Regions from separate parts of the Litorivicinus lipolyticus genome, predicted to be linked through region 1. Evidence: riboswitches for the same ligand, from Rfam matches in the RefSeq annotation. Region 1 holds a riboswitch; the other holds the start of a gene.
What was found. Region 1 has a riboswitch for thiamine pyrophosphate ahead of thiM (hydroxyethylthiazole kinase). Riboswitches for the same ligand answer to the same signal wherever they lie in the genome.
Positions count from the first base shown of each region.

Region 2: another riboswitch for thiamine pyrophosphate. It lies ahead of thiB (thiamine ABC transporter substrate binding subunit); the one in region 1 lies ahead of thiM (hydroxyethylthiazole kinase).

Region 1 is NZ_CP045871.1:2,151,830-2,167,403, forward strand. It holds gene GH975_RS11005 (aminotransferase class I/II-fold pyridoxal phosphate-dependent enzyme) at 1-278, opposite strand, end outside; gene dksA (RNA polymerase-binding protein DksA) at 378-818, shown strand; gene GH975_RS11015 (glutamate--tRNA ligase family protein) at 829-1,632, shown strand; gene GH975_RS11020 (two-component system sensor histidine kinase NtrB) at 1,629-2,717, shown strand; gene GH975_RS11025 (sigma-54-dependent transcriptional regulator) at 2,719-4,074, shown strand; gene pcnB (polynucleotide adenylyltransferase PcnB) at 4,487-5,746, shown strand; gene folK (2-amino-4-hydroxy-6-hydroxymethyldihydropteridine diphosphokinase) at 5,761-6,240, shown strand; gene panB (3-methyl-2-oxobutanoate hydroxymethyltransferase) at 6,237-7,022, shown strand; gene panC (pantoate--beta-alanine ligase) at 7,028-7,876, shown strand; gene GH975_RS11050 (methyl-accepting chemotaxis protein) at 7,939-9,552, shown strand; gene GH975_RS11055 (HD domain-containing phosphohydrolase) at 9,484-10,638, opposite strand; TPP riboswitch at 10,846-10,934, shown strand; gene thiM (hydroxyethylthiazole kinase) at 10,969-11,748, shown strand; gene thiE (thiamine phosphate synthase) at 11,745-12,377, shown strand; gene thiD (bifunctional hydroxymethylpyrimidine kinase/phosphomethylpyrimidine kinase) at 12,367-13,176, shown strand; gene GH975_RS11075 (sodium:solute symporter family transporter) at 13,167-14,501, shown strand; gene GH975_RS11080 (hypothetical protein) at 14,548-15,072, shown strand; gene GH975_RS11085 (enolase C-terminal domain-like protein) at 15,195-15,574, shown strand, end outside.
Region 2 is NZ_CP045871.1:1,777,542-1,793,115, reverse strand. It holds gene GH975_RS09080 (adenosylmethionine--8-amino-7-oxononanoate transaminase) at 1-762, shown strand, start outside; gene GH975_RS09075 (chalcone isomerase family protein) at 710-1,255, shown strand; gene GH975_RS09070 (response regulator transcription factor) at 1,252-1,911, opposite strand; gene GH975_RS09065 (GGDEF domain-containing protein) at 1,924-2,889, opposite strand; gene GH975_RS09060 (CPXCG motif-containing cysteine-rich protein) at 2,976-3,161, opposite strand; gene GH975_RS09055 (DUF2069 domain-containing protein) at 3,148-3,501, opposite strand; gene GH975_RS09050 (flavodoxin family protein) at 3,498-4,049, opposite strand; gene GH975_RS09045 (lytic transglycosylase domain-containing protein) at 4,052-4,612, opposite strand; gene GH975_RS09040 (proline--tRNA ligase) at 4,578-6,278, opposite strand; gene GH975_RS09035 (GNAT family N-acetyltransferase) at 6,321-7,442, opposite strand; gene GH975_RS09030 (DUF3108 domain-containing protein) at 7,439-8,128, opposite strand; gene purN (phosphoribosylglycinamide formyltransferase) at 8,170-8,790, opposite strand; gene purM (phosphoribosylformylglycinamidine cyclo-ligase) at 8,787-9,812, opposite strand; gene GH975_RS09015 (DUF2066 domain-containing protein) at 9,898-10,845, shown strand; gene GH975_RS09010 (HdaA/DnaA family protein) at 10,842-11,513, shown strand; gene recA (recombinase RecA) at 11,620-12,663, shown strand; gene GH975_RS09000 (NUDIX hydrolase) at 12,697-13,140, shown strand; gene GH975_RS08995 (thiamine diphosphokinase) at 13,107-13,712, opposite strand; TPP riboswitch at 13,740-13,831, shown strand; gene thiB (thiamine ABC transporter substrate binding subunit) at 13,880-14,866, shown strand; gene GH975_RS08985 (ABC transporter permease family protein) at 14,877-15,574, shown strand, end outside.

The DNA.
Region 1 (15,574 bases):
TGATAGTGCGCCGCGATGGCCTCGCGCAGGGCCGGCATTCCGGCCGCCTCGGTGTATTGCGCGCGCCCCGCCGACAGGTAGGCATGGCAGGCCGCCGCGACGGATGGCGCGATTGGAAACTTGGGTTCGCCGACCTCAAGGTGAATGACATCATCGCCATTTCGATCCTTTTGGTTGGCTCGGCCAACGATTTCCATGACCTCAAATGGCGCAACTGCGCGTGCACGCTTCGAAAGGCCAATTGCACCGATCGAGCTGCTAGCCGTAATCTCTGACAAATCTGCTACCTAATGGTTGAAATGTAACCGTCGCGACACTATACAGTAGCCCTCCTTGGTGAGACTAAAACGGGCACCAAGAGGTTAAGGAGCACGATCATGAGCCGCCAGGCCACAAAAGACGATTCACTGTTGGGTGGGTTCACCCCTTACCAGCAGGGCAAAAAAGAAGACTACATGAGCGCGGACATGCAATCGCATTTCACCGCCATCCTGAATGACTGGAAGAACCAGTTAATGCAGGAAGTCGACCGCACCAAGACGCACCTTTCAGAGGACGCGTCGAATTTTGCTGATCCCAGCGATCGCGCCACTCAAGAAGAAGAGTTTAGCCTTGAGCTTCGGACCCGGGACCGTGAGCGCAAGCTGATTAAAAAGATTGAAAAAACCGTGCAGCTGATCGACGACGGCGACTACGGCTATTGCGAAGCCTGCGGCATCGAAATTGGCGTACGCCGACTCGAAGCGCGCCCAACCGCGACCCTTTGCATCGATTGCAAAACTCTGGCCGAAATCAAAGAAAAGCAACTGGGTAACTAGGCCCTCACGGATGCCCGCTGGTCGGTTTGCACCCTCGCCCACTGGCCGTCTACATGCGGGATCCTTACTCACAGCCACCGCCGCGTGGCTGCATGCGCGACAACGCAATCACACGTTTTGGCTGCGCATTGATGACATCGACCCGTTGCGGGACGACCCCGAATCGAAAGCCTCATTCGCCCCGGTACTGGCCGCTCATGGCCTGTGCTGGGACGGTGACATCCAATTCCAGTCCCGCCGGACCGATCTGTATCGTGATGCCCTCGGGCGACTTCAAACCTTTGTGTGCGCCTGTTCGCGAAAATTAATTGCCGAGCGTGGCGGTGTTCATGGTCAAGACTGTCAATCAGCGCCGGGCACCCACGCCACGCGTTTGACGCCTTGCTGGGCCGATTGCTACACCGATGGCTGTCGCGGCGACCAAGCGATGACGTGGCTGGATGCGCCGGTGCTGTGGCGGCGTGACAACCAACCCGCCTATCACCTGGCTTGCGCGGTCGATGAAATCGAGTTGGGCATTACCTCGGTCATCCGCGGCGACGACTTACTAGAGGCGACCTCGATCCATCGCACATTGATTCAGCAACTTGGCACCACACCGCCCGAATACGCGCACCTGGCAGTACTGCGCAATCCAGAGGGCCAAAAACTGTCCAAGCAAAACATGGCAACGCCCATCGACCCCGCGGCCTGGTACGCCAATCTGTGCGCCGCGCTCGGCCACCTGATCCCCGGGCACACGCCGGAGGGCGCGACCGCGGAGGCGATTTTGGACAACGCGCTGCATCATTTCCGCCTGGACCCGCTTAAATGACCGACTTGGAGCTGGTGTTTTTAGCACTGATCACGGCGCTGGCGGTCGCTGCGGTGCTGGCCCGCGCAACCCGGCGGCGCAAGCTGCGCGAGCAGCACCGCTTACTCAATCGTCTGCCGATGGCGAGTTTGGCGCTGGACAGCGCGCAACGGATACGTCATTGGAACCCACAAATGGCGCGGTTGACCCAACTCAGCCCCAGCGCTGCCTTAGGGCGCTCGATCCAGCAACTGCCCGAGCCGTGGCAAGCCGCCCTCGGCGAATTCGTGGCCTCCCCCGGCGACGTCAGCCAGCGATTTGGCGCCGGTGCGCTGCATGTGGTGCTGCATAAAGGACTGGCCAAGGGGGTCGACCCACTGGTCACGATCATCTTGATCGAGGACCGCAGCGCCCAACACCGCCTGGAACAAGAGTTGGCGCACACCAACCGCCTCGCGGCGATTGGTGAACTGGCCGCGGGGGTCGCCCACGAGATCGGCAACCCGATTACCGCCATCGACTCACTGGCCCAGTTGCTGCCACCCCAAGCCGCCGAGCAAGCGCAACTGATTCGCTCGCAAACCCAGCGGATTAACCAAATCATCAGCGGGCTACTGAAATTCTCGACCAAAAGTGACAGCAGCACGACCCGTCAACCGTTCTCCACACACACCCTGATCAATGACAGCCTGCGTCTGTTCAAACTGGACCCGGAGCATGACAACGCCCACCTCGACGTTGACTTGGGCTCGGACTTGCAGCTAGTTGGCGATCCGGTTGGACTGTCGCAGGTGCTCATCAACCTGCTGCGCAATGCCGCTCAGGCCCAACAGCCCGGAGTCGCGCTGAGCATTCAAGTTCGCGCCGATAACGACGCCGCGCGTTGGCAACTGACGGTCACCGATAACGGCCGTGGCATCGCCCCTGCGTTACAAGCCCGGATCTTTGAGCCCTTTGTCAGCACCCGTACCGACGAAGGGGGCACGGGACTGGGTTTGGCGCTGTGCTATGGTATCGCCAGCAGCCACCATGGCACGATTACGGTGGCCAGCCCCGTCGCCAACCATCGGGGCACGACCATGACACTGACATTGCCCCGGAGCTGACGTGGCCAAAATTCTGATCGTTGAAGACGAAGCCATCATTCGCAAAAGCCTTCGCTTACTGCTGACTGGCGAAGGCCACGAGGTAACCGAGGCATGGAATGTGGCCACCGCCGCGGCTAACACGCTGATTGACTTCGACTTAGTCATCTCCGATTTGCGCTTGCCCGGTGGCAGTGGCCACGCCTTGATCAACCTGTCCGCCCCGACCCCCGTGCTAATTTTGACCAGTTACGCCTCTATTACCGCGGCCGTCGACGCCATCAAACACGGCGCGGCCGACTTCATGCCCAAGCCTTTTGACCACGGCGAGTTGCTGACCAAGGTCAATGCCATTTTGAATAACCCCGCGGCGCGCCAACTGCCGGCCGAACTCAGTGGCCATGGCATCATTGGCGAGTCGGACGGGATGAAGATGCTGTTCAGTAAGATTAAACGCGTCGGCAAGACCGACGTCACCGTATTGATCAACGGCGAAAGTGGCACCGGTAAAGAACTGGTGGCCAAGGCCATCCATATGCAGAGCTCGCGCTGTAACCACAATCAAATCAGCGTTAACTGCGCGGCCATCCCGGAAACGCTGATCGAATCCGAGCTGTTTGGCCACCAAAAAGGCGCGTTCACGGGCGCCCATGCGGAACGCGTCGGGCTCATCGAGACCGCCAGCGGCGGTACCTTATTTTTGGACGAAATCGGCGAGTTGCCACTGGAGGCCCAGGCGCGACTGTTGCGCGTACTGCAAGAAGGCGAAATTCGCCGAGTCGGCGAAGTCCAGCCACGCTCCGTCGACATCCGCTTGATCTGTGCCACCCACCGTAACCTGAGGCTGATGGTCGAAAACGGCCAGTTCCGCGAAGACCTGTTTTACCGCCTGAACGTGGTCGAGCTCAAGGTGCCTGCGCTGCGCGAGCGCGGCGCGGACATCTTGATTTTGGCCCAAGCGTTCTTGCAGCGCGTGGCCAAAAAGTTCGACCGCCCGGGTCTGCGGCTGTCGCCTGAGGCCCAAAGCGCACTGGCCAACCACCAGTGGCCCGGCAATGTACGCGAATTGGAAAACGCCCTCGAGCGGGCCGGAATTTTGGCAGAAAGCGACTGGGTTTCACCGGATCACCTAGGGCTCGAACACATCACCCATGCGCCCGTGGCCTCCACCAGCGGCGCCACGGTGGTCAGCGATGACGCTGAGGAAGCTCAGCAGAACATGAGCCTGGAAGACTACTTCCAGCATTTCGTGCTGGCCCACCAAGACGCCATGAGCGAAACCGAGCTGGCGAAGCGACTCGGCGTTAGCCGTAAGTGCCTATGGGAGCGCCGCCAGAAGCTCGGAATTCCCCGCAGTAACAAACGCCAGGCCGGATAATGTTACCCACAGTAACACTCTCGGTAACACCAGCTGAGGCGCAGGGTAACAGCTCGGACTTAAGTCAAACTTTAGGACCGCCACAGCCCCCGAAAAATGGCGTTTCTCAAAGTTGGCACGCTCAATGCTATGTGTTTCATGCCTAACAAAAATAACAAAAGGCAAACGGGCTGCAATAAAAATAATAAGCCGCCTAGAAAAGCTATACGGAGCGTAGCGAAATGAAGAACACACCAAATAAAAATAATAACGGTGTTACATCTTCCAAGAGTTGAGCGAAAACAAAAAGAACAAGCAAATAATAGAAGAGGGCCCTGCCCTCTTTTTTATTGCCCGCAATTTGGTCATCCGCTCGAACCCAAGTAGACTGCTCAAAACCAACAGGTAGGACCACCCCATTAGCGCAACCGTAATACCACCTTCCGTCCACGGCATTGAAGAGCACCGACTGAATTCCGGCGCTATCAGCATCATGGAACAACTCAACACCGCAGGGTACGACGCCTATTTGGTCGGCGGTGGCGTGCGCGATTTTTTGCTGGGCAAAATCCCGAAAGACTTCGACATCGCCACCAACGCGACCCCCGAACAGGTGACCGATATATTTCGTCGCGCCCGCATCGTTGGACGACGCTTTCAAATTGTCCACGTTCGCGTCGGCCCGGAAGTGTTTGAGGTCACCACCTTTCGCGCCGGCCACGAAGGCCACAAGGGCAGCGACGCCATTCAAAACGAAGCCGGCATGCTGACCCGAGACAACATATGGGGCAGTGTCGAAGAAGACGCCAAGCGCCGCGATTTCACATTGAATGCCCTGTATTACAACCACAAAGACCGCAGCGTGTACGACTTTGTCGGCGCCTGGGAAGACGTCAAAGCCAAACGCTTACGCATTATTGGCGACCCCGAAACGCGCTACCGCGAAGACCCGGTTCGGATGCTGCGCGCGATACGATTCATGGGTAAATTGCCGCTCACCATTGACGAAAAAACCGAGCTGCCGATTATCGACCACGGTCACCTACTCAGCGAAGTCAGTAGCTCACGCCTATTCGACGAAGTCCTGAAACTGCTGCAAGCGGGTCACGGCGCCGATACCTTTGAGCTACTGTGGGAATTTGGCCTGTTCCAAACCATGTTCCCCGAAGCCAGCGCAATACTCGAAGCCCAGCAAGACAGCACCTACTGGGACCTGATCGAACAGGCGCTGGAAAATACCGACGCCCGAATCCAAAGCGGGCGCACGGTCAACCCGGCTTTTCTATACGCCTGTTTGCTGTGGCCGGCGGCGCATCAGCGCTTTAAGCAATACCTGCAAAGCGGCATGGAACCGACCGAAGCCATGGCCAAAGCCGGCGCGATTACCGTTGATGCTAACGCCACCACCGTTGCCATCCCGCGCCGATTCGCCCAGGTCACCCGGGAAATTTGGGAGATGCAGTTACGCCTGCCGAACACCCAAACCCGGCGCGCCCTGTCGTTGCTGCGCAACCCGCGCTTCCGCGCCGCCTACGACTTTTTGCTGCTGCGCGAACAGTCCCAAGAAATCGACCCGGGTCTGGGCCGCTGGTGGACGGACTTCCAAGTCGAAAACCCCGACGTCAAACCCGAACGCGAAATACACACCCGCGAAGAGCGCCCGCGCAAACGCCGACGCCAATATCGCAAGTGAGAGAGATCGAGGCCATGGGCCTCGCTTGGCTCAGCCTAGGCTCTAACCTGGGCGATCGCCGTGGCCACCTCAGCGACGCCCTGGCTACCCTGGGCAGCCACCCCCAGTGCCGCCTGCTAGATGTTTCAGCGCTGTATGAAACAGACCCCGTGGGCGGCGTCGAACAAGACGATTTTCTGAATATCTGTGCGGTCATACGCACGTCGCTAGAACCGCTTGAACTGCTGGCACTTTGCCAATCCATCGAAGCCGCCCATTTGCGCCAGCGCCGCGTTCACTGGGGACCACGCACCCTCGATATCGACATATTGATGATGGACGTGGATCACCACAGCCCTACACTGACCCTGCCACACCCGCACATGCAGGACCGCGAATTTGTGTTGCGCCCGCTGGGGGACATTGATCCGCGCATGACCTGCGCGCTTGCCTATCCCAGCGGCCCCAGCGACGCGGTTCGTACAATCGAAGCCAAAGGATGGTATTCGCCATGAAACGCACTACGATCGCCACGCTGCGCGCGCTTAAAGGCGCCGAAAAATTCAGTTGCGTGACCGCCTACGACGCCACCTTTGGCCACTGGGTCAGCGAATCCGATGTCCAGGTCATTTTAGTCGGCGACTCACTGGGCATGGTGCTGCAAGGCCGTGACTCGACCGTCGCAGTGACCCTGGACGAGATGGCCTATCACACCCAATGCGTGGCCCGTGGAAACCACTCGTGCTTGCTGATGAGCGACGTGCCGTTTATGCAGGCGGCCACCGTCGAGCGCGCACTGGCCGCAGCCGAAGTGTTGATGCAAGCCGGTGCCGAAATGGTCAAGATCGAAGGCGATGAGCGCTTGGTGCCGGTGATCAACGCGCTGAATGCGGCCGGCGTACCGGTCTGTGTACATTTGGGCCTGACACCGCAATTTGTGCACCGCTTTGGTGGCTATAAAGTCCAGGGCCGCGATCAGGCGACACGTACTGCGACGCTCAGCGCCGCTCGCGCGCTGACCGAGGCCGGTGCGGACTTGGTGCTGCTTGAGTGTGTACCCAGTGACCTGGCCAAACAGGTCACCGAGGCCATTGATGTGCCGGTCATCGGCATCGGCGCTGGCGCTGACACGGACGGTCAGATCCTGGTGCTGCATGACATGCTCGGGTTTAACCCGCACCGCCTCGCGCGCTTTGTCAAAGTCTACCCGGGCGCCCCACTGGCGGCACTTAATGCCTATGCCGACGATGTCGCCCGCGGTAACTTCCCAGCCCCCGAGCATCAATTTCTGGACTAATCCCGATGACCGAGATCGTCACCTCAATTCAAGCGCTGCGCGAGCGGCTCAATAGCCATCGTAGCCGCACTCAGTCGATCGGCTTTGTGCCGACCATGGGCAGCCTGCACGCCGGGCACATGGACCTGATCCGCGCCAGCAAAGCGGCCTGCGACATCACGGTGGCGTCTATTTTCGTCAACCCCATGCAATTCGGGCCAAACGAAGATTTTGATGCCTACCCACGCACGTTGGACGACGACAACGCCAAACTAAGCGCCGAAGGCGCCGACTATTTATTCGCACCGACCGTGCGCGAGATGTACCCCAACGGCGTTAACACACAGGTCGACGTGCCGTCACTGGCCAACATTTTATGCGGTGCGGCGCGACCAGGGCATTTCGCAGGCGTCGCCACGGTGGTCTCGAAACTGTTCAACATCGTCCAGCCAGACCATGCATTTTTTGGCCGCAAAGACTTTCAACAGCTGGCGGTCATCCGCCAGATGGTCCAAGACTTGCTGATGCCGCTGAACATCGTCGGTGTACCGACCGGTCGCGCTGACGATGGCTTGGCCCTCAGCAGCCGCAATGCCTACCTGACCGAGTCGGAGCGCGCAGTCGCACCCGCACTATTCCGGTGCTTAACCGGCGCCCGCCAACGTATCCTGGACGGCGCAACCGATTTTGCGGCCATTCAACGCGATGTCACCGACGCCTTGACCGGCAACGGCTTTCGGGTCGACTACGTTGAGGTGCGTTGTGCCCACGCGCTGTCGTCGGCCGGGCTGGCCGACCGAGATTTGGTGATTCTGGTCGCCGCTTACCTGGGCAAAGCCCGCTTGATTGATAACATCGAGCTAGAAAAACCCTAAAGATCGAGGTGTCCTCGCCGCTACCTTTAGACCGGTGTTTGCCGCCCGTCTAAGGACAAGTTGTGTCTGTACTCTCTGCTATTAAGTGCCCCGTTGTCATGGTCGATGCACAAGGTCGCATCGTTGACAGCAACCAACCGCTAACACCGGGCAACGCTTTCATCGAACCCGCTCAGTTACGCGCCGGCACTTGCGTGCACTTAAACGACACACAAAAAGGCTTTATCGAGGTCGACGGTGAGCATTTTGTCATTACGCTACAAAACACCGAGGGTCGTTCGCGTGTGGTTCAGGCCTTTAACGCCATCGCCCAATGCCAGTTGGACTTTCCCAACCAACTCAAGGGCGACCTTGGGCGTGCCTTGGCAGCCGCCGTCGCCACGCTAAATGAAGCGCTGCGCCAGTCACTTGATTCCGCCACCAATGTTGAGGGCAGCGCGGCAGACCTGGCTCGACGTGCCGACAATTTGACCACGCGCACCCAGACCGCCGCCGCCCAGCTGGAAGAAACTGCCGGCGCCACACGTGAACTTGAAAGCACGATCCGCGGCAACCTAGAAGCCTCTGAGCGGCTGGTCGAGCAATCCGGCGAACTGACCGTTCAAGCCAACCATGGCCAAACCGCGCTGGGCAAAACCTTGGAGCAAATGGAGAACGTAAAGGCTCAGGTCGCCAAGACCGGCTCGATCCTAGAGGCCATCGACCAAATCGCATTCCAAACCAATCTATTGGCTCTTAATGCTGCGGTTGAAGCCGCACGTGCAGGCGAAGCCGGGCGTGGCTTTAGCGTCGTCGCCCAAGAAGTCGGCGCCCTCGCCGGGCGCGCCTCCGAACAAGCCAAAGGGGTGCGCAAGCTGCTATCCGGTGTCACCGAAGCAACCGAGCAAGGGCTGCGCGAAGTGACCGACGTGCAAGGCGTGATGGGATCAGTGTTCAGCCAGATTTCGGCGTTTAACGAGTCGGTACAAGCGATCCGCGTCGCCAGTAACGAACAGTCACTCGGGGTCACCGCCGCGGCCGACAGCGTCGGCCAGATATCAGACCTGAACGAGCAAAACCGCGAGTTAGCCGAACAGCTTAATGAGCTATCGGCCACGCTGACCTCACAATCCGGATTTATGCGCAATAGCCTAGAAGTGTTCTCGACCTGCCAGGGCTTTTCACACCCGATGCACCGCGAGGCCGCGGTTATTTGCAACGCGGTCGCCACACAAGTCGGCCTGGCCTTTGAAGCTGCCGTCCGCGACGGCCACATTACCGAAAGTGCCTTGTTCAGCCCTGAATATCGGCGCGTCGCGGGCACCGATCCGGTGCGCTTTTCGACCGGTTTTGACAGCCTGTGTGACCAGATACTGCCGCCCATTCAAGAAGCGGCGCTGGATGACAATGACTGGTTGATTTACATGATTGCCATCGACCCGCAGGGCTATGTGCCGACACACAATGACAGGTTCTGCCAACCCTTAACCGGCGACCCGAAAAAAGACCTGGCGGGCAATCGAACCAAGCGCATATTCGAAGACCGTGTCGGCAAAACCGCAGGTTCACACCAACGCGACCACATGATCCTGACCTATCGACGCGACACCGGCGAAGTTTTGACCGACTTATCGTGTCCGGTTTTGATTAACGGCCGCCATTGGGGCGGCGTGCGTTGCGCTTACAGTTTGGCCTAAATCCCTATCCGTCTGTGCCCGAGCGATCGCACATACCGCGTCAAACTGGTCCAAAAAAGCGTCCAATACGACCGGATCGAAGTGAGTGCCACGGCCCTCTATCATGATTTCACGGGCCGCCTTGAAACTCATCGCGGGTTTGTACACTCGGACACTAATCAAGGCGTCGAACACATCGGCTACCGCCATTAAACGCGCGCACAACGGAATCACATCGCCGGCCAATCCATCCGGATAACCCGTGCCATCCCAACGTTCGTGATGCCAGCGGGCGATTTGCTTGGCATAGTGCAAAAACGGCAGGCGTGCGTTGACCTGACGCTCGGCGCGTTCCAATGCTTCGGCGCCCATCGCAGCGTGATGACGCATGGTCAGCCACTGTGCCGCATCCAACGCCCCCGGTTTCAACAGCACCTGGTCAGGGATGCCGACCTTGCCGATGTCGTGCAGGGGAGCGGATTTAACCATTAACTCAATATTGCATTCGGTCAATTCGTCGCGATCCCGCGGCAAATGTTTCAAGTAGTCCGCCAGCAAGCGCACATAGGCTTGGGTGCGGGCAATGTGATGCCCCGTGTCGCCGTCGCGCACTTCGGCCAAGCTGGCCAGCGCCGCAATGGTCGCCGACTGCATGGTTTCGTTCTCGCGCATACGCGCACGGATAACGGATTCCAACCGAACGTTTTCATCTTCGAGTCGCTCGCGCGCCTGTTTTAGCTCGACCTGAGCGTCGACGCGAGCGCGCACTAAAGAGGGCCGCAAGGGCTTGGCAATGTAGTCAGCCGCACCCATTTCCAAGGCCTTTTCTTCATCCTTCACTGCACCGGCGCCGGTAATGAAAATAACCGGGATTTTCGACACCCGAGGACGTCCGTTGAGCGCCTTGAACACCTCGTAGCCACTCATGTCAGGCATACGCACGTCCAGCAAAATAACGTCCGGGTACGGCGGGGACTGCGCCGCCACCAACCCCGCTTCACCGTGATCGGCGATGCGCACTTGGTAGCGCCCATCAAACAGTCGCCGCAGACTTTCACAGATGCTGGGGTCGTCATCGATGACCAAAACAGTCGCAGGCTCATTCACAGTGAGCTTCCTTCAAATGCTAGTTTCTCATGATCTATGAAACTGCCCATTAATGCTCGCGTCAACGGTCATTGGAGCGAGGGGGCGAAACAAGTGTTTCAGACCAACGACAGATCCGATGCCCGAGTGACCGGCCCCACCGTCAACGTTGCCCGGCTCATTCATTCGTTTTTGGCAGTTGCATCGCGGCGCCCTGAGCACTAGATTCTGCCAAGCCAGGGGCGCCGAAAGGCTGAGACGTACCCTTTGAACCTGAACCAGATAATGCTGGCGTAGGGAGGTCGCAAGTCAATCTGATTTGTCCCCTCTCGTGCGCCGATTGGAGATGTCATGACTGATGCAAACACGCTACATACCCTTCGTACTACTTCACCCCTTGTTCACTGTATAACCAACTATGTAGCCATGCAGTTTTCCGCCAACACCTTATTGGCCGCCGGCGCCTCCCCGGCCATGGTTCATGCGACCGAGGAAGCCGCCGAGTTCACGCCCATCTGCGGCGCCCTATCGATCAATATCGGTACGCTGTCGACGCCGTGGCTTGACGCCATGCGTGCGTCAGCCCGCGCCGCAAACGCACAGGATCTGCCCTGGGTGCTGGACCCCGTGGCCCATTTCATCTCGGCCTACCGGCGCGACGCCTGCGCTGAACTGGTTGCACTGAAACCGGCCATTATCAAAGGCAACGCCTCGGAAATTATGGCCTTAAACGGCACCCAATCCGCCGGCCGCGGTGTCGACAGTGGCGATTCAGTCAAGGATGCAAAGCACGCCGCGCGGATGCTGGCCAATCAAACCGGCGCTATCGTGATGGTCACCGGTGAGGTCGATCATGTGACCGACGGAACCCAGTGCGCGGATATCAGCGGGGGCAGCCACTGGATGCCGCGCGTAACCGCCATGGGCTGCTCGCTGGGGTCGCTGACCGCCGCTTACGCGGCCATTACCACGCCCTTTGATGCGGCAGTCTCGGCGGCCGCCCATTTCGCTGCTGCCGGCGACTGGGCGCAATCGCGCGCGGCCGGGCCCGGATCATTTCACGCGGCATTTTTGGACGGTTTGGCACTTATCGGCGATGACCAGCTAGCGCCGTGGGTGACACGGGGATGAGCGGCCTCTCCGATCAGCTCAAACTGTGCCTGGTGGTCGGGAGCCAACCGGCCAACGGACTGGGGTTACTCGACACCGTCGAAGCGGCAATCCGCGGCGGCGTCAGCATGGTCCAGCTGCGCATGAAGAACACCTCGACCGAGCACCGCATCAAGGTTGGACGCCAACTGCAACCGCTGCTGCGGGCCGCCGCTGTGCCTTTGATTGTTAACAATGACGTCGAAGCCGCAGTCGCATTGAACGCCGACGGTGTCCACGTCGGCCAACAGGACATGCCGGCGGACCAGGCTCGAGCACGACTGGGCGATGACCGAATTATTGGCCTTTCAATTAATCATTTGAGTCAGCTACGCGCAGTCGATCCGCGCGTGGTCGACTACGCCGGCCTGGGCCCGGTATACGCCACCACGTCAAAGCCTGATCACGCCGCACCGACCGGTCTGGATGGCTTGGCCGCGCTGGTCCAAGCCTGCCCCATCGCGCACATCGCCATTGGCGGCATCAACGACACCAACGCCGGCACAATCGCCGGCACCGGCGTCGGCGGAATCGCCGTTATTTCGGCTATTTGCAGCGCCCCAGACCCCTGCCGCGCCGCCCAAGATCTGCGGAGCGCCTATGATTCCTAACATTCTTAGCATCGCCGGATCCGATCCCTCGGGCGGCGCCGGTATCCAAGCGGACATCAAGGCGATCAGTGCCAACGGTGGCTATGCGATGTCGGTAATCACCGCCTTGACTGCGCAAAACACCCAGGGCGTGCGGGCGGTTTACCTGCCCCCTGTCGACTTTATCGTTGAACAGGCGAATGCCGTCTTCGACGACATTTCCACTGACGCAGTCAAAATTGGCATGCTGGTCAATGCAGACATCACCCGCGCGATTACCACTATTTTGATCGAACGGGCGGCGACAACTCCCGTCGTTGTCGATCCCGTGATGATCGCCAAAGGCGGCGCTTCGCTACTGGATCCGAGTGGCGTCGATAGCCTCATCACCCAGTTAATACCCCAGGCGACGCTGCTGACACCGAATCTGCCCGAGGCGGCGTTCTTGCTCGGATGCGCCCCGGCCCAGACAGAAACCGAAATGGAGATTCAGGCGACTGCGCTGCGCACCATGGGCGCCAACTCGGTACTGCTAAAGGGCGGCCACCTGGACGGCCAATTTAGCCACGACTGCCTAGCAACCGCCGACGGCATTGACTGGCTGCAAGCCCCTCGCATCCTTACCCGCAACACCCATGGTACCGGCTGCACGCTGGCGGCGACTATCGCCACCAACCTCGGCCATGGCCAGTCGCCGGCGCTGGCCTGCACCAACGCCAAGCGCTACATCCACGCCACCATCGAACAGGCCCACCAACTCAAGGTCGGCAGCGGGCACGGCCCGGTTCATCACTTTACGGAGTCACACTCATGCCACTAATTTCGACCCCCACCGCCCTGCTCATTATTTCTATGATTGCCGGCGGCACCGCACTGGCTGGGTTTTGGTACCGCGCCCGTGCAACGACCACACTGACGGGCTCGACGCTGCAACTAGTGTCGACCCTATTGGCGACCGCATTGGGGGCTTGGATCCTATTTGGCCCGCCAGAAGCGGCTACCTGGGGTGGCGTCGGGGCGATCATTGGCTACGCCCTTGGCGTCGCCGCACCGCTGCTGCTGATGGCGATAATCGCGCCACGCCTATTCGCACACAGCGACGCCGGCAATGGGGTGTTCGGCTACGTGTCACAGCGCTATGGCAAAAGCATGGTTTATGCCGCAGCCGCTGCGATCGCGTTTTACCTCATCATCAGCCTGACCGCCGGCCTCACCGCGGTCGCTAAACTGGTGCAAATTTTCGCGCCCATCCCGCTGGCTTGGACGGCCACAGCGGTTATTGTTGCTACCCTGGCGTACAGCCTACCGGGCGGTCTGCGCGTTTCTATGTTTACCGATCGCATCCAAGCCTGGATCGCAGCCCCGCTGATTGTGGCGGTGCTGTTCGCCGGATTCAGCCTAATTCAGTCGCTACCTGCGCCCAAGGTGGACTACGCCCAGTTCGACCTGACCTCCAGCACCGGCCTCCAAGCCGGCATCACGTTTTTCATTGCTGTGGCCTTAACCAACCTGTTCCATCAAGGCCAGTGGCAACGTGCTGAAACCGCGTCCAGCAACGGCCAGCTTCGCCGAGCACTGATCATCAGCGCCGCCATCGCAGCGCCGATTGTGTTGGCTTTTGGCGGTTTTGGATTGCTGTTTGTCGCCACCGGCGGCGCCGGTGATCCTTCAACCGCGCTGTTTAATGTCGTCACCACCGGCAGCCCGCTGTGGTTATCCGCCATGCTGATTCCGCTAGGGGTATTGCTGTTCATGAGCAGTGCTGACTCGGCCATCACCGGATTGACCAGCCTGACACCGAACCCGCGGGTCGGCGGCGCGGTCGTGATTGCTCTGAGTCTGCCGGCGGCATGGGTCGCCGCCCAAGGCTTGAGCGTGCTGTATTTGTTTTTGCTGGCTGACTTGATCTGCTGCGCGATCGCGTTCCCGGTTTTCTACGGGCTGTACTCGCGCCGCCACTCAACTCGAGCTGCGCTGATGGCGTCCGCCACGGGCTTGGTCGCCGGGCTAGTGTATTTCCCGCTGCCCGGACAACCACCGACTCATCTGATGGAGGCTTTTTTGGCCGCGGCTGTATTGCCGGTCGTGGTGTGTTTGCTGATGTCGACGCTAACCCGGGACCTGCGCGAGACCGCGGCGACCTGAGTCCGTTTAGGGCGTATACTCGCGCCCCAAACCGAGGACGACACGCATGACCGACACCCTGACACTGACCGAGCAACTGGCCCAATGGAACCGACGCGCGACCGCACCGATGCACGCGCTGAACCGATCCATGGGCAACAGCGAGGGGTGGGCGACCACGCTAGTCGCTGCGTGCGCGGATCCGAAAACCCAGTCCGCAGCCAGTTGGTTGCTGCTGCAACACCTGGCCGCCGACGACGCCGTGTTGAGTGGCGCCGACAGCAGCGCCTTGATCGGTCACTTAACGATGCTGTCAGCCTGGGATGCGCAGCTTCACGCTTTACAAATACTGCCGAAATTGGTGATCGCGGCCGACAAGGCCGACGCGGTTAACAGTTTTGTGATGCCGTTATTGGCATCAAACCGCAAGCTAGTTCGTGCCTGGGCGAACTATGGACTGGCCATGGTCGCGGCCCAACATGATCGCTTCAAAGCGGGCGCCCTGACCACCTTGGGCGAAGCCTTGGAGCGCGAAACCACCGGCTCCGTGCGCGTCCGGGTCAAACGCGGCATTGCCCTGCTGACTAGCTAGTCCGTCACCGCCTGCTAACCGACGGTTAGCGGGCGTCACATCGGGGACTGACAGGCGCAGAATTTGCCAAATTGGTCTGACCAATTTAGGGTGACAAAAAACCTAATAAGACATCCGCCCTCATGACAACCACCACTATCGCTTCGATCCAGGTCACCGCCGTCAGCGTGCCGATGACGCACCCGCATAAAACCGCCAGTGGTACGATCAGTGCCTGCCCGTTGTTGCTGATCGACGCAACCTCCGCGTGCGGCGCAACCGGCCATTCGATTTTGTTTACTTACACGCCTGGGGCTTTAAAACCGACCGGCGATCTGGTGCTGGGGTTGGGCGAATTGATCCGCGGAAAAACAGCCGCGCCCAAAGACATATTCGCCTTTTTGAACAGTAAACACCGTTTACTGGGCACCCAAGGATTGGTCGGCATGGCGATTGCCGGCATCGATATGGCCCTGTGGGACTTGCTGGCACGGCGCACTCATCAGTCCTTGACTGAACTGCT
Region 2 (15,574 bases), 370 kb from region 1:
GACCTGAACTGTGGCCATTTAGCCGAGGTCGAGGCGCTGCTGGCGCAGCATGCACATGAATTGGCGGCGGTCATCATCGAGCCGCTGGTCCAGTGCGCGGGCGGCTTTAAAATGCACAGCCCGGCGTTTTTACAGCGTCTACGAGAACTGACTGAGCGCTACCAGACGCTGTTGATTTTTGATGAGGTGGCGACCGGTTTCGGCCGCACGGGGACGATGTTTGCACTGGACCAGGCTGGTGTTTGTCCTGACTTGTTGGTGCTGGGCAAGGGCTTGACCTGTGGCTACAGTGCGCACGCCGCGACCCTCGCGAGCCGGACGGTGTATGCGGGCTTTGAGGGCACCGATGGCGGTCGCGCCTTTATGCACGGGCCGACTTTTATGGGCAACGCACTGGCGTGCCGTATCGCATTGGCCGGGCTGTCGCTGTTCGCTGACGAGGGGCGTTTGACCGAAGTCGGACGCATCGAGAACCAATTGACGCGATCATTGTCTGACTTTCAGGTAGAGGGTGTCGTAGGCACGCGGGTCAAGGGCGCCATCGGTGTCATCGAGGTCGACGATCCGGCGCGGCTTCAAGGCGCCCAGGCCTACGCCATGGAGCGTGGGGTGTGGCTACGGCCGTTTGACCGCGTGTTGTACACGATGCCGCCGTACATTATTACGCCGCCCCAGATGGAACGGGTGGTCCATACCATGCGGGGGTGGTGTGAGACGGAACAATTTAAACGCGCTGTTGGCGCTGGTGCTGCTGTTACCTAGCCTGGCCTGGGCCAACTTTCCGGCGACCGCCGTGGTCGCTAATCAAACGCTACGCCTTGAAGGGCAGGGGCTACTGCGCTGGAAGGGACTGTTTAAAGTCTATGAAGCGGCGCTGTATCGGGCGCCCGGTGCGCCGCTGTATTCGATTGATGGGGCTGAAATGGCGCGTCTGGATATTCGATATTTGCGCGATATCCCCGCGCGCGGGTTTGTCGATGCCACCCGTGCCGGGTTCGAAGCCGTGCTGCCCGCCGGCGAAACGCTGTCGCAATGGCTAGGCCCGCTCAACCAAACCCTGGACGCCTATCAAGACGTCAACGCCGGCGACGGTTACCGCTTGGAAGTCAGTCCGCAGGGGTTTCGGTTGTTGTTGAACGACCGGGTCTTGGTCGACAGCCCTGACAGCGCCTTTGGGCGACGTTTGTTGGGCGTTTGGTTGCTGCCGGGGACGCCGGCACCGGGGCTACGCGAACAGCTATTGTCGCTGCGCTAGGCGCGCATCCCATGATTCATTGGCAGCTCGCCGCGCACCAATAGCGACATTTCCAAGCGCGCACTGGTGCCGGTCTTTTGAAAGGCTGACGTCATGTGTGCTTTGACGGTGCGTACGGTCAGTCCTAAATGATCGGCGACGTCTTTGTTCGATGCGCCTTTGGCGACCAATTCGACCACTTCGCGCTCACGTTTGGTCAGCCGTCCCAGGCGCGGATCGTCGCCGACACGTTCGTTGTCCATCTCGGTAGTCAGTTCATTCATCATCGACAGCATCACCGAACGCGGCATCCACAGCTCGCCGTCAATAATGTCGCGCACGGCGCCGGCGATAAGCTCGTCGGTCAAGCCGGCATGGGCGTAGCCGCGCGCTCCTGCTTTGATCAGCACCCGGCCCATTTCATCATCCGGGTGGTCGTCCACGACCAGCAGGGGAATGTTTTCGTGGACCAGCGCCAACGAGACCGCCAAATCGACGGTGTTGTGATCGGTGGTGATGTGAGCGATCAGCATGTCGTAGGGCTGTTGCTGGATTTGCGCGTCCAACTGGGCGGAGGGTGCCGCTATTCTGACCTTGTGGTGCGACAGCGCCGTCGCGAGGTGCCCGAGGACCGTCGGGTCTCGGCCGATGGTTAGAATGTTTAAGACCTTGTCCATGGAGTACTCCAACTAGGATTTTTGACCGCTGAGGGCGGGAATGGGTGCGTCATCAGCGGCATTTTGGACACCGTCGCGGCCGTTGCGTTTGGCGTAAAAAAGGGCGCTGTCGGCTTCGCCGATCAGTCGCATGCTGTTGGCGCCGTATGGCTCGTGAGCCGGCACTAAATCACTGGCTATGCCGACGCTGACAGTGACGCGGCCGGTCGGGTTGCTGCGGGTGCTCAGGTCTAGCATTGCTAGGTTTTTGCGAATCGCTTCGGCTACGGTGCGGGCGCCGCTTGGGTTGGTGTCGGGTAAAATGACGCTGAATTCTTCGCCGCCGTAGCGCCCGAGCATGTCGGTCTCGCGCTCGGCGCCCATACGAATGGCCGCGGCCACGGTCTGGATGGCATGGTCGCCTTCTTGGTGGCCATGGTGATCGTTGAAGCGCTTGAAATGGTCGATGTCGATCATCAGTACGCTCAGATCGCGGGCATGCTCACGACAATCGCTGAGCATCTGTTGGGTTTGATACTCAACGCCGCGCCGGTTCAACAGCCCCGTTAGGGGATCAAGGTGGGCCTGGCGCATCAGCGACTGGTTTTCGGCTTGCATCGCCCGGTGGCGCTGGATAGTGCGTTTGAAAACCTGGAGTTGTTGCAGCAGTGGACTGACATTGACCGGTTTGCTGAGTACGGCGTCACCGCCGCGCAGTAGTGATTCGGCCAATTCGTCGGACGATGTCGATCCGGTCAAAAAGATCACTGGAATCCACTGAAAGCGTTCGTTAGCGCGCAGGCGCCCAACCAAATCAAAGCCCGACAAGCCGGGCATGTGGATGTCCAGTACAAGTATGTCGTAGTCGCCAGACTCGATCCGCGCCATGCCCTCGTAAGGATCAGTCAGATAGTCGACCGTGAATTCAGCATGGCCCTCAAGCACTCGCTGAATTTGAAGCAGATCATCTGGGTTATCGTCCAAGACGAGGATTTGCATTTGGGGCACCGAGAAAAGTCGTATGTACTAAGTAGTAGCACTTACAATTGACCCGTCAAGGTGCGATGTAATTTTTGGGGTACTAGCTAGTCATCATCCGAGCGCGCTGTCAGGGTCGCGGCGCCGTCAAATCCAAGCGTTACGCTGAATAAAATCGGCCTACAACACACGTGGCAGTCTTCCCAAAACTCGTGGTCCTGTTCGGCCGGGTCGTAGCCGATTTCGACCTGCTCCCAGCAGTATGGACAGGTCGCGCTTTCAGTCGGCAGCATCGAGCTCGGCCTGCCAGCGGCTGTGCATCATCGCGGCGATAAACAGCGTTGCCCCACCGAGCCAGTAAACCAAAGGCATCAGAGAGGGTTCGACCCCCGGCACCATCAGGTTTTCAACCTGTTCAGTGACGCCGTACATAAAGTAGGGTGTGACGGCGAACGCGGCCCACTGATTGCCTTTGGTGTCGCCCTTAATCGGCCCTGCGTAGACCAGCAACAGGGGGATCATGCCGATCACCGCGAGCTTCCATGATCCGGTCATGGCGCCGGCCACCAGTGCCAGCAGGATAGCCAGGTAGCTGATGCGTGCGAGAAACAATGCGGTGTTCAATTTGTTCATGCCAGTGCCTTAATCAGTTTTGCCAAGCGTGCGCCCAGGGCCTTGGCCGACGCAATCTCGTGTGGGTGAGGGTGGTTGCCGCTGTTTTCAACTAGGCTCGGGCCGTAGGGTGTGACGCCGCCATGGTCCTGAGCTAGCCCCGGGTCGGTGTAGGGCACGCCGGTTACCAGCATGCCGTGGTGCAGCAGCGGCAGGGTCATGCCCAATAGCACCGCCTCATTGCCACCGTGAAGCGACGACGACGCGCCAAACACCCCGGCGGGCTTGTCGATCAATTCGCCGGACAACCACAGATCCGACGTAGTCTCGAAAAACGCCTTGAGTGGGGTCGCCATTTGACCGAATCGAGTCGGCGAGCCCAGCGCCAGACCGCCGCATGATCGGAGCTCGTCCTTAGTCACGGTCAAGTAATCGGTTTCGCGGCCATCCAGAGCCGGCGGGTTACGTAGCCGGGCGTCTACGCCTTGGCCCTCGCAACCCATGGCGATGGCGTCGGCTAGCGTGGCGACATGGCCGCCGGATGAGTGGAACAAGATCAATAGATTCATAGTTATCCAGGGAACCAGACGCGGTCCCATGCGCTCATGACTTTTTCGGGGTACCAGGTTTTGCCAAGGCTGCCGTTGTAGCGAGCCAAGGCGCGAGCCCAGTTGCCGCGTTCGCGGTCCAGGTAGTGTTTCAAAATGGTGCAACCAAAGCGAATGTTAGTGTCAACATCAAACAGGTTGGCGTCACTGTGGTTAATTTCGTTTTTCCAAAACGGCATGATTTGCATCAGCCCTTGGGCGCCGACGCGGGAAATGGCAAAGCGCTTAAAGCGGCTTTCGACGTGCATCACGCTGAGCACCATTTCCGGCGGAATATCGACCCGCCGGGCCTCGCGGTGGACCGCGATTAAAATCGCCAAGCGCTCGTCGGGGTCCGGATTGTAGCGCGCCATGCGCTGGCCCATCAGGGTCAGCCACACGGTTGCGTCATAGTCGTCGTCAAAGGACTGGGCCGATTCAACGGCGCTGCGCAATTTACCCAGCAACTCTTGGTCGACGCCGGGTTCGGCGGCGCCGGCGTTAAGTAGGCTAAGCGCCCAGACGATCCATAATGCTCGCCTCATCTAGCATCTCGCTGTCGGGGTTCGAACGGTGTTTGTATTCTAGTTGACCGGCGGCCAGGCCTTTCGAACTGATCACCACACGGTGTGGGATTCCGAGTAAATCCATGTCGGCAAAGCGCGGTCCGGGCCCCATGTCACGATCGTCCAGTAACACCTCGACGCCCTGATCTTTTAGGCTTTGATACAGTGCCTCGGCGGTGTCATTGACCGCGGGGTCCTTTTTGCCACCGATCGGCACGATACAGACCTGGTAAGGCGCGATCGCTGCCGGCCACAAAATGCCACGGGCGTCGTGGTTTTGCTCGATCGCCGCGGCCACCACGCGTGATACGCCAATGCCATAGCAGCCCATGTGCATGGGTTTGGCCTTGCCGTTTTGATCGAGCATGTTGCAGTTCATGGCTTCGCTGTACTTGGTGCCAAGCTGGAAAATGTGGCCCACCTCGATGCCGCGGGTAATTTCTAAGGTGCCCTGTCCGTCAGGCGAGGGGTCGCCGGCGACCACTTCGCGCAGGTCACGAACCTCTGGCTCGGGCAGGTCGCGGCCCCAGTTGATGTCAAAGTAGTGCTCGCCCTCGACGTTGGCACCGGCACAGAAATCACTGACTAGTGCGGCGCTACGGTCAACCAGGGTCAGCAGCGGCATGTTGACCGGGCCCAGCGAGCCAAAACCGGCGCCGATGACGCTGCGTACTTGGGCATCATCGGCCATGCGCAGCGGGCTTGCGACTTCGGGTAATTTTTCGGCTTTGACTTCGTTCAGGCTGTGATCGCCGCGTACCACTAGGGCGACCAGGGTGCCGTCTTCGGCGCCTTCAACAATCAACGTCTTAAGCGTCTTTTCGATCGCTACATCAAAGCCCTGAACCAAGGCGTCAATGGTCTTGGTGTTGGGGGTGGGTTTGCGGGTCATGGCCGCACCCGGTGCCGGGCGCTCACTTTCGCGAGGAAGTGCTTCGGCGGCTTCGATGTTGGCGGCGTACTGTGACACGGTCGATACAGCGATCGCGTCTTCGCCCGAGTCCGCGAGCACGTGGAACTCTTGGCTGCGGCTGCCACCGATCGAGCCGGAGTCGGCGTCGACCGCGCGGTAACGCAGGCCTAAACGATCAAACACACGCACGTAGGCGTCGTACATCACTTGGTAGCTGTCGGCCAGACAGTCGGCGTCACGGTTGAAGCTGTAGGCGTCTTTCATCAAGAATTCGCGCGAGCGCATGATGCCGAAACGTGGGCGTCGTTCGTCGCGGAATTTCTGTTGAATTTGATACAGATTCATCGGCAACTGTTTGTAGCTTTTGATTTCGTTGCGCGCGATGTCGGTGATGACTTCTTCGTGGGTCGGACCCAAGCAAAAGTCGCGTGCATGGCGGTCTTGGAAGCGTAGCAATTCCGGGCCGAACTGTTCCCAGCGGCCGGATTCCTGCCACAGTTCGGCCGGTTGCGCGCTGGGCATCAAGGTTTCAAGGGCGCCGGCGCGGTCCATTTCTTCGCGGACCACGTTTTCAACTTTTTTCAGGACTTTGAGACCCATCGGTAGCCAGGTGTAAAGGCCGGATGCGAGTTGGCGAATTAAGCCGGCGCGCAGCATCAACTGATGAGACACGATGGCGGCGTCTTGGGGTGTTTCTTTTAGGGTGGGGATCAGTTGTTTGGATGCGCGCATTGGGGACCTCGATTTGCAAGGCGCGTAGTATAGCGGATTTGCCTAAGTGGCGGCGTCTTCGGTTGCGATTTTAAATGGCAGTGCGGCGGCGGCGTCGGATTGCCAGCGCTCAACCGCGCCTTGTTCGCGGCCCAAGAACTCGGCGACCGCGGCCCGAAAGCCCGGGTGTCCGATGCGGTGGAAGCTTTGGGTCTGGGTCGGCGCGAACCCACGCGGGATTTTGTGCTCGCCCTGGGCGCCGGGGTCAAAGCGCTCCAGGCCACGCTCGATGGCAAACTCGATGCCCTGATAATAACAGGCCTCAAAGTGCAGGCAGTCTAGTTGGTGCCCGCCCCAGTAGCGCCCGTACAGGGTCGTCGCGTCGTGGAACAACAGCGCAGCGCCAACCGCTTGCTGATCCATGCGTGCCATCACCAGGCACAGCTGGTCACCCATGCCGTGGAACATTTGTTTGAATGCATCGGCGTTTAAGTAGCCGCGCTGTCCGCGCACCGCATAGGTATTTTGATAAAACCGGTAAAAGGCTTCGATGTCGGCGTCGGCGGCGCATTCACCGGCAATGCGTTCCAGGGTGATGCCCTGGTCGGCGACAATCCGGCGCTCGCGGCGGATGGCTTTGCGGCGCTTGCTGGTCATCGGCGCCAAAAACTCAGCGAAATCAGCATAGCCCTGATTGTGCCAATGGTATTGAACACCGATGCGGCGCAAGGTGTCGTCACCTTCAATCTGGTGCGCCGGGAACAGACAGTGCCAGCTCGAAAATCCCTGGTCGATCAGCTGGTCGATGTGCGCCAACAGGGCCGGGTGTGCACGCGGATCACCCAACAGCCGAGGGCCGGTCGCCGGTGTGAACGGGGCCGCCGACAGTAGCTTAGGGTAGTAGTCACCGCCGGCGCGCTCAAAGGCATCCGCCCAGCCCCAATCGAACACGTACTCGCCGCGCGAATGGTGTTTGGCAAATAGCGGCAGGGCGGCGATCGGGCGCTGATCGTCCCACGCCACCAGGTGCATGGGCACCCAGCCGGTGGCTTGACAGGTGGCGCCGCTGGATTCAAGGGCGCTAAGAAATTCGTGGCGTAAAAACGGATAGCCGTTAAGCCAATCGTTCCAGCACCCAGCGTCGATGTCGGCGATGCTGGTGAGTGACTCAATGCGCAGGTTCACTGGGAGGTGGCGGTCAGGGTCACATCCGGACCTGACTGTGCACCGGTCAGTAGCAGCTCGAGGTAGCCACGGTCGTTTTGAGCCAGCAAGCGCACCATTAAATGGTCGCGGTTAGGGTCAAACCACAGCTCGGTGCTGCGGTCGTTCGATTTTTGGTAGCGCAGGTGAATCAGGTCAAGGGCGCCGGCTGGTGTGTCCAAGGTGACCAAGCCCAGGTGCTCAAAGGTGTATTCACGAATACGGCCACGGTCCAGCACCTTGACCGCCAGTGAGCCACCATCATTGAGCGCTTGGCGCAACGTTAGTTGCAGCGTCAGCGGGTCAACAACGCCGTCTTCCAGGGTGACTTGGTCATCATTCCAGTTGGCGGTTTTCTGGTTCCAGTTGAAACGTGATTGGTAGCTCTTGGTGCGTCCAAACACGGTGGTGTCTCGCATAAATTCAAGCGGGATCAGGGTGCCATCTATGGCCGCGCGGAAGACACTGATTTCTTCGATCGAGCCGATGCTGGCCTTGGCGCTTTGCTGCATGCGCCAGGTGTCATTTTGCCGACTCAGGATCTGGGTTGCCTCACCGTTCAGGGTGATCACCGTATCCCAGGTCATTTTGTATTGGGCACTGAAGGGCGACAGCGCAAGCGCCGCAGGGCTGATGGCGATTAAAAGCACAGTCAAAAATCGTTTCATGCGGATGAGCCTAGCACCTCAATTTGACAATCACTAGCGCCCTAGAACGGCAGTGGTTGTGCGATCGGTTGGCCTTTAAAGGTGGGTCCGCCGCCCGCGAATACCAAGTCCCCGCTCAGCACCGCACGAATCACCGCGGGGTAAAGCTGGTGTTCGGCGACCAGTACTCGCGACGCCAACGCTTGGGCGCTGTCGTCCGGTTCAATCGGCACCTGGCGTTGACCGATGACCGGGCCACCGTCCAATTCGGCGGTGACCAAGTGGACACTGACGCCGGCCGCACAATCGCCGGCATCAATCGCACGCTGATGGGTATTCAGGCCCTTGTATTTGGGCAGCAACGACGGGTGAATGTTGAGCATGCGCCCGGCGTAGTGATTGACAAAGGGCGCCTCTAGAATGCGCATGAAACCCGCCAACACCAATAGGGTTGGCTGATAGCGATCGATTTCTTGCATCAGCGCGCGTTCGAAATTCGCACGCCCATCGTAGTCCTGGTGGTTGACCAGGGCACATTCCAAACCGGCGTCGGCGGCACGTTGCAGGCAGCCCGCGCCGGGGCGATTGCACACCAGCGCCGACAGCTTGGCCGCGATTACGGGGTCATCCAGTAGGGCTTGAAAGTTCGACCCGCCGCCGGATGCTAGCACCACGATGCTCATGCCAGCGTCAGTTCACCGCTGTCGTTGAGTTCGCCCAACAACCAAGGTTCCGCATCCATCGCGCCGAGTACCGCCAAGGCCGCCGCCGCGTCCGCCGCGTCGACAATGATCGCCATACCGACGCCCATGTTAAAGACCCGGTTCATTTCGTGGCTGTCGACGCCACCTGCGTTTTGCAGCCAGTCAAATACCGCCGGGGTTTCCCAGCTGTCCATGTCGATCCGCGCACCGATGCCGTCGGGCAACACACGCGGCAAGTTTTCAATCAACCCGCCGCCGGTGATGTGCGACATGGCCTTGATCGACACGTCTTTCATCAAGGTCAAAATGTGCTTGGCGTAAATGGTTGTCGGCGCCATCAAATGGTCAATCAGCGGCTTGCCGTCCAGGTCTTGCTGGGTGTCGGCGCCGGAGACTTCAAGAATTTTACGCACCAACGAGTAGCCGTTGGAGTGCGGGCCGGAGGAGGGCAGTGCGATGATCGCGTCGCCGGGCGCGCAGGTGGTGCCGTTGACGATGCGTTTTTCTTCGACCACGCCTACGCAAAACCCAGCCAGGTCAAAGTCGTCGTTGTGGTATAGGCCAGGCATTTCCGCCGTTTCGCCGCCCGCCAAGGTCGCCCCGGACTGTTTGCAGCCTTCGGCGATGCCTGCGATGACGCGAGTTGCTTGGTCTACATCCAAGTGACCGGTCGCGTAATAATCCAAAAAGATCAGCGGTTCCGCGCCCAGCGTTAAAATATCGTTGACGCACATCGCGACCAGGTCGATGCCGATGCCGTCGAGTTGATTGCTGTCCAGCGCCAAACGTAACTTAGTGCCGACACCGTCAGTGCCGCTGACCAATACCGGTTCGTCATAGCCTTTAGGCAGTCGAGTCAGTGCGCCAAAGCCGCCGATGGATCCCAGCATTTCGGGGCGTCGTGTCGCCGCCGCCAAAGGCCCAACGCGCTTGACCAGCTCATTACCGGCATCAATATCCACACCCGCTGCGCGGTAATCCAATCCTTTTGCGTCGCTCATCCTGACCTCAAACCCGTTGAAAACGCGCATATTACCCTCGACAAACGATAAGATGCAGTTAAATCACTAACGGATCGTTAATTTCGTGCGAATTTTTTTATTTTGTTTGATCGTCCTGTCCAGTTCAGCCGGGGCCAGCCTGTATCAAGTGACCGACCTTGCCTACAGCGGCGACGAACGCAGCGCCAAAGGGGCCGCGGTGATGACCGTGCTTGCGCGTTTGACGGGTCGTTCAACGCTGGATGCCGAGTTGTCGGCGCTGGCCGACGAGCCGGACGAGTGGGTCCAGTCGTGGGGGTTGGTTGACCCGGTTGCGGGGGTCGCCGAATTCCGTATCGACCCATCGATTCGCCAAGCGGTCCAGCGCCTTGGTCGCCCGGTGTGGACGACCCCGCGCACCACCCCTTGGCTGTGGCTGATGGTGGACGAGGGCCGCGGGCGCCAGCCATTGACCGCCGGTGCCGACCTGGACATTCAACGGGCGCTGATGATCGAGTCAGAGCGTATGGCATTGCCGATCAGCTTGCCGGCCTGGGACGCGGACGACCGCAGTCTGGTCTCGGATGCGGAATTGTGGGGTCTGTTTTTCGACGGCGTCGAGGTTGCCAATGGCCGTTACGGTGACGACTACGTGGCCGGCCGCTTGGCGCGTATCGGCGAGCGTTGGCAGCTGAACTTGCGCAGCGCCGATGGCCGCCGCTTGAACCAAACCTTTGCCTCACCCGGCGAAGTCGCCCTGGCCATCCACGGGTTCTGGCTGCCAACGCTGGTCGCCGACTATGCGGTAGTCGGCAGTGGCGACCTTAGTTTGTCGGTGGCTGGGTTAACGGCCAACAACTTTGCCCCCTTCATGGCCCGATTGCGCGGTTTGGACGCGGTCGAACAGGCCTTTCCGGTTTATTCGGACGCCCAATACGTACGCTTTCGCGTCATCACAGGCGCGCGGCCCGAGCAATTGGCCGACTGGCTCGGCTTGCCGATAAACACCTTGGATCAAACCCCGGTCGACTTGGCCGTTGTGGCGCGCCCGTGAGGCAGCAAACGCTCAACGCCTGGCCGGATCCCGCGACCCGATTCGAGGCCTTTGAGCCAGGCCCAAACAGCGCCGTGGTGGCAGCGGTGGCGGCCGGCGATAGCCTGTGGGTGCACGGTCCTGTCGGTTCGGGTAAGTCGCACTTGGCGCATGCGGGGGTGGCCGAGCGCGGCGGGTTTTACCTGTCGCTGGCGGACGATCAGCTGACCCCGGATGTATTGGAGGGGCTGGATCAATTTACCGCGGTCGTGCTGGACGATATCGACAGCGTGGTCGGGGATGCCAACTGGGAGCACGCGTTGTTTGCGCTGTGGAATGGCTGTCTGGACCAGGGCCATCGGCTGTGGGTGTTCAGCGCCGAGCCGGTCGACGGTTTGGACTGGGCGATTGCGGATTTACGTTCGCGTGCGGGCCAGTTGCCACAGTACGCTCTGCGACCGCTGTCCGATGACGACCTGATTGGGTTGCTGCGCCGGCGTGCGGCGGTGTTGGATTTGCGTCTGGGAGAGGACGTGATTGCCTATGTGATGCGCCGCCACGGTCGCTCGACTAAACAGCTAGTTGGTTTGCTTAATCAGATCGAGCGGGCGTCGCTGCGCGATCAGCGCGTCGTCACCGTGCCCTTTGTCCGAACCTTGCTGGGCGATCGTTCCGACGCCCAAGACTGACACTTGGCGTCGGCAAAATATTACTGTATAAATACACATATACCACGCGAAACGGCGCACCAAAGCCGCTAGCGTGGTAACCCCTCAAATCAGTAGAGCAAAGACGATGAGCGATAACCGCAACAAAGCCCTAGACGCCGCCCTTGGACAAATCGAACGCCAGTTTGGCAAAGGCGCCATTATGCGCATGGGCGATGCGCCCATTGAATCGATTCCGGCCATTTCGACCGGTTCCTTGGGGCTGGATATTGCACTGGGCATAGGCGGTTTGCCGGTCGGTCGTATCGTTGAAATTTACGGCCCTGAAAGCTCAGGTAAAACCACACTGACATTGCAGGCGATCGCCGAATGCCAGAAAGCGGGCGGCACCGCGGCCTTTATCGACGCCGAGCACGCGCTGGACCCTGAATACGCCCAAAAACTGGGTGTTAACGTCAAAGAACTGCTGGTGTCGCAGCCGGATACCGGTGAACAGGCGCTGGAAATTGCTGACATGCTGGTGCGCTCCGGTGGTGTTGACCTGTTGGTCATCGACTCGGTGGCGGCGTTGACGCCGCGTGCGGAAATTGAAGGCGACATGGGCGACAGCCACGTCGGTTTGCAGGCCCGCTTAATGAGCCAAGCGCTGCGTAAAATAACCGGCAACATTAAACGTTCGAACTGCATGGTGATTTTCATCAACCAGATTCGAATGAAAATTGGTGTCATGTTCGGCAGCCCTGAAACCACCACCGGTGGTAACGCCTTGAAGTTTTACGCCTCGGTGCGTTTGGACATCCGCCGCATTGGCGCGATCAAAGATGGCGACGAAGTGGTCGGTAATGAAACCCGCGTCAAAGTGGTCAAGAACAAGGTTTCGCCGCCGTTCCGTCAGGCTGAGTTCCAGATCATTTACGGCAAGGGCATCTACCGCATGGGCGAAGTCATTGACTGGGGTGTCAAGGAAGGTCTGGTCGACAAGGCGGGCGCTTGGTACAGCTACAACGGTGACCGGATTGGTCAAGGCAAAGCCAACGCCTGCCGTTTCTTGGAAGAAAACCAGAGCATGGCCCAGGAAATCGAAGGTGAATTACGCCGTCGTTTGCTGAGCGGCCCGACGCCAGAGGTCGACCAGGCCGATGAGGTTCCCGAAGACGAAAGTGCTGTCTAGGTCAGACTTAACGCGCCCACGGGCGCGTTTTTTATGAGCGCACCGCGCGATCGCGTGTTTGTAGCGGTCTATGTGTTTTTGCAACGTGATGGTCAAGTGTTGGCGCTCAAACGCGCCAACACCGGTTACATGGACGGGTACTGGTGCCCGCCGGCCGGTGGCGTCGACGAGGGTGAATCGGCCTCGGTTTGTGCGGTTCGTGAATGCGCCGAAGAAGTCGGCGTCGACATTGATCCGTCCAGCCTAACGCTGGTCCATACCCTGCACCGCAAAACCGATCAGCGCCGCGTGATTGACCTGTTTTATCGGGCCGACTTCACTGGCCAACCCATCAACGCGGAGCCGCACAAGTGCGATCAAATTGCCTGGGTTGACCTGGCGACCTTTGCCGACTGGATGCCCTACATCGCGCCGGCGATGGGCGCGGCCGCCGAGGGTGTTATCTACTCGGAATCGGGCTTTAGCGGCGACGCATAACTGAGCCAGTAACGGCCTTGGCCGCGGATGCTGACGTGGGCGTCGGTAATGCGGTTACTGGATCCGACCCACACCCCCAACTCCAAAACCACGCCGTCCAGCGGATACGCAAGGCCGTGGCTGGCGCTGAACTGACAGCGCTGCATCGGGATTACGCCGAGGGTGTCGCCGATCCGGTGGCGGCCCTGATAGTCGCCGTCAACCAGCACAATCGAATTTTCATGGTCGATCAATCGAATCGGATCCCGTGCCTGGGCCAGCGACGATAACGCCGCCAAACTGTGATCCCAGCGCCCGCCCAAAAAGCCAACGCCGATCAGTTCCGGCGCCCGCACGCAGGCTAAGCACTTATCAAAGTCGGTACTGTCTTGGTCGGGGTCGTGGAGTCGTGTGCTCGCCGGCCCTTGGTAAGAGTCCATGTCACCGACGACGATGATGTGCCGGCCCGGCGGCAGGTGACGCACGCCGCCGTCGGCGCACACAATGGGGCCGGACCAATCGCCAACCCAGCGCGCCAGGGCGGCGTTAATGGGCGCGTTGCCGAGTAAAAGAACCGGTCGATCGAAAGTCATTGACTGCATGGGTCAGGACGATACCATCGTGCCCGTCTGGGGTGCACCACGGTGCTGAGATAATACCCATTGAACCTGAACCAGATTGTGCTGGCGGAGGGAGACCACAGTCCTTTTACGGACCGAGTCCTACCTTATGCCGCCTGGTGAATTAACTGGAGCGAGCCATGAACAAAACACTAGTCCTGTCCTTATTGCTGCCGATGTCGGCGCTGGCCAAACCCGTGTTAACGGTGTCGACCTACGACGCCTTTGCCGCGGATTGGGGTCCGGCGCCGGCGATTGAAGCCGCCTTTGAAGCCCAGTGCGAGTGCGATCTGCGCTTTGTCACCGGTGAATCATCGATTGGCTTGCTGCGCAAAATTCAATTGGAAGGGGACAGCACCGACACCGATATCGTGTTGGGCTTGGACACCAACACCATGGAATTGGCGCGCGCCACCGGCTTGTTTGCAACCCACGATTGGCCGATGCAACGTTTGAGCCTGCCGTTGCCGCTACCCTGGACCGACGCCACCTTTGTACCTTTTGACTACTCGATCTTTGCCTTTGTTTACCAAAGCGACCGTTTGACCCAGGTGCCCAGCAGCCTCGAATCCCTGCGCAACCTGCCGGCGGACGTGAAATTAGTGATCCAAGATCCGCGCTCCTCGACGCCTGGATTGGGACTATTGTTGTGGGTTAAATCCGTCTACGGCGATCGCGCCGGCGAATTTTGGGCTGACGTGGCCGACAGTATTTTGACCGTCACCCCGGGTTGGAGCGAGGCGTACAACCTGTTCTTACAGGGCGAAGCGGACATGGTGCTGTCGTACACCACGTCGCCGGCGTACCACCGCATTGCAGAGAGCGATGAGCGCTTTGCCTGGGCCGCGTTCGAGGAAGGCCATCAAGGCCAAATCGAAGTGGCTGCGGCTTTGGCGTCCAGCGACCAGCCGCAATTGGCGGCCGAGTTTTTGAGCTTTATCCTGTCGGATGCCTTTCAAAGCGCAATTCCAACTGGTAACTGGGCCTACCCGGTGATCGACATGGCGCTGCCGGACAACTTTGAAGTCCAGCCGCGTCCGGCCCCGTTCCGCTTGGCCGACCCTAAGCGCGTCGAAGCCCAGCGCGAGGCCGTAATTGCCGAGTTCTTGAGCGCGATTGGCCAGTAGGCCCGTCGGAGTGCACGGGGCTTGGCCGCCGCGTGCACTGTATCTATTGCTGTGGGGGCTGGTTGGGCTGTTACTGACCGCTATCGTCAGCGCCGGCGGTCGGTTGCCGTTTGAATTTTTGCTCGACACGCGCTTTCAGCAGCAACTAGGCCGTTCGGTTTTTCAGGCCGCGCTCAGCGCCACCTTGTCGGTGGCGTTGGGCCTGGGGCTGGCGTTTTTACACCACCATGCGGCGCGCCGCTGGATTCCACGCGGGCTGTCGGCCTTGCTCAGCACCGTCCCGGTGATGCCGACTCTGGTGGTCGTATTGATGGTGCTCGCCGCCTACGGCCGCAAAGGGTTAATGCCCCTTAGTGGCGGGCTTTACGGGCTGACCGGCATTCTGATCGCGCACGTGTTTTTGAACGCGCCTTGGGTCGCCGCCCAACTTGAATTGCAGTGGCAGCGCGTACCGGATAACCAGCAGCGCTTGGTTCAGCAACTGGGGCTGAGTCGCCGCCGCAGCTTTGGGTTGCTGTTGTGGCCGCGCAGCCGTGGGCTGCTGGTGACCCAGTGGTGGCTGGTGTTTTTACTGTGCTTTACCAGTTTTGCGATTGTGCTGGTGCTGGGCGGTGGCCCGCGCTGGGCGACCCTAGAGGTGGCGCTGTTTCAGGCCATCAAACTGGATTTTGATTTGGGCCGGGCGGCGCTGATTGCGCTGGTGCAGTT